2 regions of the Rothia sp. HMSC066G07 genome follow, and region 2 is predicted to be linked to the other one. Evidence: riboswitches for the same ligand, from Rfam matches in the RefSeq annotation. Region 2 holds a riboswitch; the other holds the start of a gene.
What was found. A riboswitch is a leader RNA that binds a small molecule or an ion and turns the genes downstream of it on or off. The one in region 2 is predicted to bind thiamine pyrophosphate.
Positions count from the first base shown of each region.

Region 1: linked by a shared signal. The riboswitch ahead of HMPREF2971_RS04110 (bifunctional hydroxymethylpyrimidine kinase/phosphomethylpyrimidine kinase) and the one ahead of HMPREF2971_RS07000 (ECF transporter S component) in region 2 are both predicted to bind thiamine pyrophosphate.

Region 1 covers NZ_KV816924.1:89,482-93,813, reverse strand. Annotated here, with positions in the region: gene HMPREF2971_RS04110 (bifunctional hydroxymethylpyrimidine kinase/phosphomethylpyrimidine kinase) at 89-1,846, opposite strand; TPP riboswitch at 1,838-2,018, opposite strand; gene HMPREF2971_RS04105 (ABC transporter ATP-binding protein) at 2,262-4,010, opposite strand; gene HMPREF2971_RS04100 (ABC transporter transmembrane domain-containing protein) at 4,012-4,332, opposite strand, start outside.
Region 2 covers NZ_KV816928.1:11,972-16,303, forward strand. Annotated here, with positions in the region: gene HMPREF2971_RS06995 (ABC transporter ATP-binding protein) at 1-1,076, opposite strand, end outside; gene HMPREF2971_RS07000 (ECF transporter S component) at 1,154-1,774, opposite strand; TPP riboswitch at 1,833-1,933, opposite strand; gene HMPREF2971_RS07005 (DUF4235 domain-containing protein) at 2,200-2,433, shown strand; gene HMPREF2971_RS07010 (MFS transporter) at 2,594-4,030, shown strand; gene HMPREF2971_RS07015 (septin family protein) at 4,260-4,332, opposite strand, start outside.

The sequences.
Region 1 (4,332 bases), on a different contig from region 2:
TCAATCACCCATCTCACGCCATGCCGGGGCGGTATTCAGCCCAAAAACGGCACCTAACGCACCGGCGAACCGAACCCCGCGCGAGCCTCTAGCGCAGCGCCCGGTGAGCCTGATCAAAGAACTCACGCTCATACACGCACGCCGACAGGTACGCCCGCGCCGCACGCACACGCTGAGCCGGTGAAGCCGTCTCAAACGCACGCTCCACCTCCGCGAGGCTACGCGCCACCTCCGCGGCAAACTCTTCGCCACCGTACATGCTCAACCACTCCGCGTACGGGTGGTCCGCGTGATTCTGCGAGGAGAGCACAGCACCCACCTCTTCGTACAACCAGTAGCAGGGCAAGATAGCGGCGGCACCGACCACGTAATCATCACCGGCGGCGGAGGCACGCAGGAAATTCGTGTACCCCATCGTAATAGGCGAGGGCCCGCCCAGACGCGCACGATTCGCCAGCCAGCCCTCGTGCAGCTGCGATTCGGCGGCAATCGCCTCATGAGCGCCAGCCGCCCAGTGCACCTGCGCCTCAGCGGTATCAGCACGCGCCGAGAGAGTCGCGAGCGCACGCGAATAATCACGCAGGTAGAGGGCGTCCTGGTCCAGGTAGAAGGAGAACAGGTCCTCATCGAGGGTGCCGTCACCGAGAGCACGCACGAAGGGAAGGTCCAGAATCTGACGCCAAGTTTCGCCGCCCGCAGCCCAGAGAGCGGCGGTCCAGGGACCGGCGGGCTTGACGACGGCTTCACCGGCGGGCACGGGGCTGACCGGCAGCAGACGCTCCGGGCTGGTGCCGTCCAGGGCATTGCCCTCAGAGTCGGTGGTGGCGAGCAGGTGATGCCACGGGTACGCGGAGGCGGCAGCCTCCAGGCGGCGAGCACGGGCGGCGTGGTCCACCGGGCCGTGGCCCTCACCGGAGCCAACCTGCAGACCGGCACCTGCGGCAATGGATTCGTGGAGCCAGCGGGTGCTCCACTGCAGGGCGCGGTGGGTGTCTTCGCTGGTCAGCTGCTGGTCTGCAGCGTGCTCTGGGGCTTCGGTGTGTCCTGGGGCTTCGGCATGCTGCAGCAGTTCCACGCCCAGGCGGGTTGCCAGCGAGGAGGACAGGGAGCATCCGGTGCCATGCGTATTGCGGCTCTCCAGGCGCGGGGTACGCACATGCGCGCAGGTGCCATCCGGGAAGACCGCGGTGTTACCGGCGTCCTGACCGCACAGGTGGCCGCCCTTCACAATCACGGTGGTTCCGGTCGCCGCAGCAAGGTTCGCCGCCTGTTCGTGCGCCTCATCAAAAGTCTGGGCGGGCTCCTTCTCACAGAGCACAGCAAGCTCCGGAATGTTCGGGGTAATCACATCCACGAGCGGCACGAGGTCGCGCAGCGCCTGCTCCGCCTCCGCCTGCAACAGACGGTCACCGCTAGAAGCAATCATGACCGGGTCGAGCACGACCACGGGCACCGGGTGCTCGCTCAGCCAGGTGCGGACGGTACGGATCGTGTCCGCGTCGCCGAGCATGCCGATTTTCACGGCGTCAACCGTGACGTCATCAAAAACGGCGGCAAGCTGCGCGGTCAAAAATTCCAGGGGCGGGGTGAATACTTCGCGCACTCCGCAGGTGTTCTGGGCGACCAGTGAGGTGGTCACGCACATGCCGTAACCGCCGGATGCGGTAATGGACTTGAGGTCCGCTTGAATGCCCGCACCGCCGGAGGGGTCGGTTCCCGCAATGGAGAGAACCCTCGGCACCCTAGAGGTCTGAGGTGCCCCGTGAGTTCCGCAAGTGCTCGCGCCGGGTACAGGGTTGGTGGGGGTGGTGGGTGCGCACGCGGGCGCAGTAGGCTGCTCTGCCATTATCGATAATCCCTTCGCTAGTTCGAACTAGAGCAGGTTCAATGGGTGATTCTCTCAGCCTTGAGTTTTCTTACGCCGTTTCGTGCGCCCCCTGTGCCGTATGCCCTTCGTTGGGCGGGTGTTGGGCGGGTCAGCGGGTCGCGGGCGTCTCAAGGCACCCCATATCGCTCTGCCAGGTTATCACAACGATTCTCAGTAGCTGAAAGTTTTGCGGGTGACAAGTGAATCTCTCCGAAATTTTCGTTTGAGCATTGCGGTACTGCACCACCATTCCGGCTCAGGTTTCCAGCGCAGGCTTCAGCACCCCCCCCCAGAACTCGCCCGTTAAAAGGCAATGCCCGGCACCGCTTTAGACGGTACCGGGCACTATCAGCCGGACATATCGCCGGGCATATCCACCGGGCTAGGCCAGAGCTTAGGTGAGGGCGAAAATCTCTGCCGGTGAACCCTCCGCAATGATCCTACCCTCGTGTAGCAGGACCGCACGGTCAGCCAGCGAGGCGATACGCGCATCGTGCGAAATGATCAGCACCGCACGGTTCGCCAGCACGGCGCGCAGGGACTCGGTTGCGTCCGCAAGCTCCAGCTGGGTGGTGGACTCGTCCAGAATCACGGCGTGCGGGTCGGCAAGCACAATACGTGCCAGCGCCAGCTGCTGAATCTGGTCGCGAGTCAGCGGCGAATCCGCGCCACTGACAACGGTGTCCATGCCCTGCGGCAGGTCGCGCCACCAGCGTGCACCGACAGCGTCCAGGGCCTCACCCATCTGCTCGGCGGTCGCGTCCGGCACGACCACCGTAAAGTTATCGGCGAGAGTACCGAAGAAGACGTGCGCTTCCTGGGTGCAGACCAGCAGGCGCGGGCGGCCGTCGGCGGCGGCATCGGTCGGGAAGTCGCCGTGACCGACCGGGCGACCCATCACGGTGATGGTGCCGTCCAGGGCGGTCAGCGAACCACCAATCAGACGAGCCAGGGTGGTCTTACCCGAACCGGAACGGCCCACCAGGGCGAGCGCCTCACCGCGGCGAATCTTCAGGTTGATACCTTCCAGAACGAGGGCGTCGGGCGAGTAGCCGTAGGAGACGTCGGTGCAGTCAATGGCGTACTGCGGGTCCTTCACGGCTTCATCCGAGACGGCGGCGAACGCTTCGGCACGGTGCTGTGCACGCGCCTCACGCTGCTTCTTCGCCAGGGAGACCACACCGAACACGCGGCCCATGTTCACGAGCATGATGCGCAGGCTGCTGACGTGGTGGTTCAGCATGTCGGCGAGGATTCGCAGGCTGAAAACCATGACCGAGGCGGTCGCTACGGCGCCCCAGGAAGCCCAGCCGAGAGCCACGCAGGCGGCGCCCCAGAGCATGCACAGAACCGTCGGGATCCAGGCGTTAATAGCGTCCACGGTGAAGTACAGCTGGCGGATGCGCACCATGCCCAGCTGCGCGGCGAACTGGCGCTTGTTCTCACCGGCGAAGGCGTCTTCGCGGGCGGTGTGAACGCCCAGCTCACGGATCGTGGAGGTGCCGCGGATATTCTCGGTCAGCACGCTGTTGAGGTCACTCACGCGCTCCTGGGCGGTCTGGTTGCGTGCCGCCATGAGCGGCAGCATCTTCGACATGATGAGGGCAAGACCGGCAATCATGGGCAGCATGATCAGGCCCATTGCCGGGCTCACGAACGCCAGGGAGATCGTGGAGATAATGAAGTACAGCACCACGTAAATCGCGCCGAGCAGGTCCTCGCTGACGGACTTGGCCGCCGAGGAGAGGTCGTCGGTTACGCGGGTGAGCAGGTCGCCGCTGCCGGCTTCTTCCACGGTGCGTGCATCCAGGTCGAGGGTACCATCGAGGGTGTCCTGGTTGGCGTCACGGGTGACGAGTGCACCCAGTCGTGCCGCACTGTACGAGGAGACCATGAGGGTTATCGCCTGCACGATGAACGCCGCCAGAATAATCAGAATCGGCTGCCACGGGTAGCTGGAGAACTTGCCCGCCACCACGTCGTCCACGGTAGCACCAATCTGCAGGGGCACCACCGCACCCATGAGGGTGCTGACCATGTAGATGACGAAGGTGTAGAGGGCTCGCCCCTTATGCGCCGCGAGGTAGTTCCACATGCGGCGTGCCACGTAGGCGGGGCTTTCGATGGGGAGCTGCTTTGCCATGCTAGTTCACCTCCTGATTCTGAGTGGTTTCAGGCTGAGCAGTTTCAGACTGAGCGGTTTCCGGGTAGCCGTCGCGTTCCATGCGGCGGGTCGTCTCCGCGGTCGTAGAGACAACGTAGACCTGCTCCAAATCCTGCAGCAGGCCGGGGTAGCCGACGGGCAGGCGGTCGCTACCAATCTGGGTTTCCATCGCATCGTAGATGTAGCGCTGGCTGGGTTCGTCCACGGAGTTCAGCGGCTCGGTCAGTATGAGCACCTGCGCGTCCTGTGCGAGTGCGCGGGCGAGCGCCAGACGCTGACGCTGACCACCGGAGAGGTTCGC
Region 2 (4,332 bases):
GTGGCGGTGAGGGTGCCATCGGGTGCGGTGAGGAGCCCTGCGAGGGTGAGGGCTAGGGTTGATTTGCCGGCGCCGTTGGGGCCGAGCACGCTGAGGTGTTCGCCGGCGTGCAGGGTGAGGTTGATGCCGCCGCGCAGGACGGGCAGGTCGGTGGGTGCGGGTGCGGGGGTGTCGCCGAGGCGTTTGATGGTGCGTCGGCGTGCGCGTCGTTGTTTGGGGGTGGGTTGTGCGCGGGTGATGCTGAGGTTTTCGGCGCGCAGTAGCGCCTCGCCGTGCTCGCCGTGCTTGCTATCGCTGTCGCTCTGCGGTGCACGCGGCACGTAGTTGGGTACCCACACGCCCGCATCGATGAGTTCTTGGCGGGCTTCGGTGAGTACGGTGTCGGGTGCGCCGTCGTGGGTGATAGTGCCGCCTTCGCCGAGTACGATAATGCGGTCCATGTGCGGCGCCCAGATGCTCACGCGATGTTCTACGACGAGCAGGGTCGCGCCGGTCGCCTCCGCAGCGGTGAGGATGCTGTCGCGTACTTCCTGCACGCCGGAGGGGTCGAGGTTGGCGGTGGGTTCGTCGAGGATCATGGCGCCGGGGTGCATCGAGAGGATGCCCGCCAGGCCGAGGCGCTGTTTCTGTCCGCCGGACAGTGCGCTGCTGGGGTGGTCGAGGGCAAGGTGGTTGAGCCCTACTGCGGTGAGGGCTTCGGTGACGCGGCCCCAGATTTCTTCGCGGGGTACGCGCAGGTTTTCGGGGCCGAAGGCTACGTCGTTGCCGACGGTTGCCATGACGATGGAGGATTCGGGGTCCTGCTGCATCATGCCTGCGGTGCCGGGTGCTTCGGCGGGTGCTTGCCCGTTGATGGTGATGGTGCCGCCGGCGGATTCGCCATCGTCATCGTGGAGCACACCGGCGATGGCGTGCAGGAGCGTCGATTTGCCGGCGCCGGAGGTGCCCAGTAGCAGGACTTTTTCACCGGGGTTGATGGTGAGGTTGAGTCCACTGATGACGGGTTCTGGGCGTCCGGGGTGGTGCCAGCTGAAGTTGTTGAGCTCGATGCGCGCCCCGCGCGGTGTTGCTTCCATGATGGTTCCTTAGCCTTTTGTGTGGCTGCTGTAGTGTGCCGAGTGGTGAGTGACTAGGGGTGGCTAGTTGCTGGTGGTTAGCGGCGGGTCTTGCCGGATGCCAGCGAGGAGAGCACACCGGTCTTGGCGAGGTTCTGCACGAGAATCCACGCCAGGAAGCCTGCGATGACTGCGCCGGAGATGACGGCGCACGCTACGTAGATGATTGCCTTGACCGGTTCCATGTCGGGGTAGTAGATGAAGATTTCGTTAACGCCCATGAACAGGCCGCTGAGCGCACCGGCGAAGATGGCGACGGTTGCGTTCCAGCGGCGGTAGCGGAAGATTGCGAAGGCGATTTCAGCGCCGACGCCCTGGAAGAAGCCTGCGATCAGGATTTCGCCGCTCCACGCGCCGCCGGTGAAGAGTACGGAGATGAATGCTGCGACGATTTCGCAGAAGAGTGCTGCACCGGGCTTGCGGATGAGCAGGCCGCCGAGGGTGCCGCCGAGCAGCCACGCGCCGCCGATGATGGGGCGGAATTCGGGTGCTGCTACGAGTGCGGTTTTGGTGGCGGGGCTAACTGCGATGTCCCAGATCCAGAAGATGACGGCGCAGGCTACTGCGATAACTGCGGCGATGACGATTTCGTTGACTCGCCAGCGCAGGTTCGGCTTCTTCGGTGCGTCCTGCGTTGTGGAGGTAAGGTTCTGTGACATTGGTGGTCCTTCCGTCGTTGGAAGGGGAATGTCCTCGCCCTCTGATTGGACGAGGGCATTGAGAAGAAATTCGACTCCCTACGCCGGTACTAACCGGATCAGGTTCGAGGGTCTGCTTAGCACTCTCAGCGCCTCGGTGGCGCTCCCCTGTCGTGTGGGGTTCCTTGTCCGTACCGTTGTGGTGCGGGTGGGAACCCAGGTTCGATTGTAGGCTTGTCTGGCTGTTCGTGCCAATTTGCCGCTTTTTGTTTCGTTCTTCTGCCCACATTACAGAATTGCACGGTGTACAATTTTGGGACGGAGAGGCTCCAAGGCGGCACGAACGCCTTAAACCCTATACGCTAGGGAGTGGCGCTCTTTTCTCACCCAACCCCGAAGGGGTTCACGGGCAGGACGCCGCATCGTATACAGCTAAGGAGATACATATGAACCCCGTCGCTAAGCTTGCTATTGCGGGTATCAACATGGGCGCTGCTGCCCTGGTTGGTAAGGGCCTGGGCGCAGCCTGGACCAAGGCTACCGGTAACCAGCCTCCCGCCATTTCCCACGAGTCTGAAGACACCCTGCGTCAGGTCATCCTCTGGACCGTTCTGACCTCCGTCGTGGGTGCTGTGGTGAGCTTCGGTATTGCTCGCCTGCAGCGTCGTTTCTTCAACTAAGACTTTGCGCTTTCCGCGCGAAAGTTCATGAACTAGGCGGTACGTATCTTCGCTCGGTACGTACCGCCTGGTGTTCCCTCTTCAGCACGCCCGCTCTACTTCAGCAGGCTTCACGCCACCGCTACGCTGAAGCGCCACCTCGGCATCCGAAAGCACAACTATGACTATTTCTTCTCCCCGCCGTAAGGCGAAGGCTCAGCGTAGGGTCGTTGACCACGCGAACAGCCGCCGTTCGGTCGCGTCCTGGGTCATGTGGGATGTTGGTTCGTCGAGCTTCGACTCGATTATGACGACCTTCATCTTCACCGTGTACCTGACCAGCAGCTACTTCGGCTCCCCCGAAGAGACCTCTTCGGCGCTGTCGCTGGGTCTGACTATCGCCGGTTTCCTCATTGCGATTCTGGCGCCGGTGACCGGTCAGCGTAACGACAAGTCTGGCCGCGGCATCTTCTGGCTCGGCGTGAACACGCTACTGCTGGTCGCTTCGATGGCGGCGTGCTTCTTCGTAGGCCCCACCCCGCAGTACCTGTGGCTGGGTGTCACCCTGATTTCTGCGGCGAGCGTGTTCAGCGAGTTCGCGTACGTGAACTATAACGCCGTGCTGCCGCGTATCTCCCACCCGGAGAATATCGGTAAGATTTCGGGCGCCGGATGGGCTGCCGGCTACATTGGCGGTATCCTGGCGCTGGCTGTGGTGCTGTGGGGTTTTGTGCTTACCCCCGAAGTACTCGGCCTGACCACCGATAACGCCCTGAATATCCGTGCGGTCGCACTGTTTGCCGCCGCCTGGTGTTTGATCTTCTGCCTGCCGCTGCTGGTGCGTATGCGCACCCGCGAGCGCTTCCTGCCGGAGGTGCTGCCCACCCGCGAACTGCGTTTCCTGGAGCTCGGTATGGAGCGTTTCTCCCCTGCTCGTCAGGGCGGTCTGCTCGCCTCCTACAAGGCGCTGTGGCGCACCATTAAGCGGCTGAAGATGACGTCCCCGCAGACCCTGTGGTTCCTGATTGCTTCGGCGGTGTTCCGTGATGGTCTGTCCGGTATTTTTACGTTCGGCGGTATTCTTGCGGCGGGCACGTTCGGTTTCAGCACTTCCGAGGTGATCCTGTTCGGTATTGCCGGTAGCGCTGTCGCGGCGGCTGGCGCGATCCTGGGCGGCTACCTGGATGACTACCTGGGCCCGAAGGCGATTATTGTTATCTCGCTGGTCGGCATTATCTTGGCGGCTACCCCGCTGATGTTCTTCCCCGAACCGGGCGTGTTCTGGGTATGCGCCCTGCTGTTGTGCCTGTTCGTGGGCCCGGCACAGTCGGCGTCCCGCACCTTCTTGGCTCGCCTGGCGGATCCCGGTACTGAGGGTGAGCTGTTCGGCCTGTACTCGACCACGGGTCGTGCCACTAGCTTCCTGGCACCGATGCTGTTCGGTCTGTGCGTGAGCATCATGGGCGCGCAGATTTGGGGTGTGCTCGGTATTCTGATCGTTGTGGTGGCGGGTCTGCTCCTGCTGCTGCCGGTGAAGGCGCCCGGTCCGCTGCGTATGCGTGCGGCTCGCCGCGAGAAGAAGCGTGAACAGAAGCGCCGCAACAAGGCAGCCCAGTAAGGCTGCTCGGTAAGGCGTCGCGGGGCTAAGCGTCCTGCAAACCCCCGCAAATACAAGCCCGCAAACACAACCTTGCAAACGCAAAGGGAGGGGCGGGTAGAAGATCATTCTTCTACCCGCCCCTCCCTTGTGCTTAAGCAGTGCCTATCGAGGAGCGCCTACCAAGCAGCGCCTATCAAACGGAGCTCAGAAAGCCGCGCCAGAGAGCCGTGTCAGTAAGCCGCAGTGGCTAGTCCTCCACCACGTCATCCTCATCGTCAGAGACAGCGTCCTCAGAGGAATCCAACGCAATCTGCTGCTCC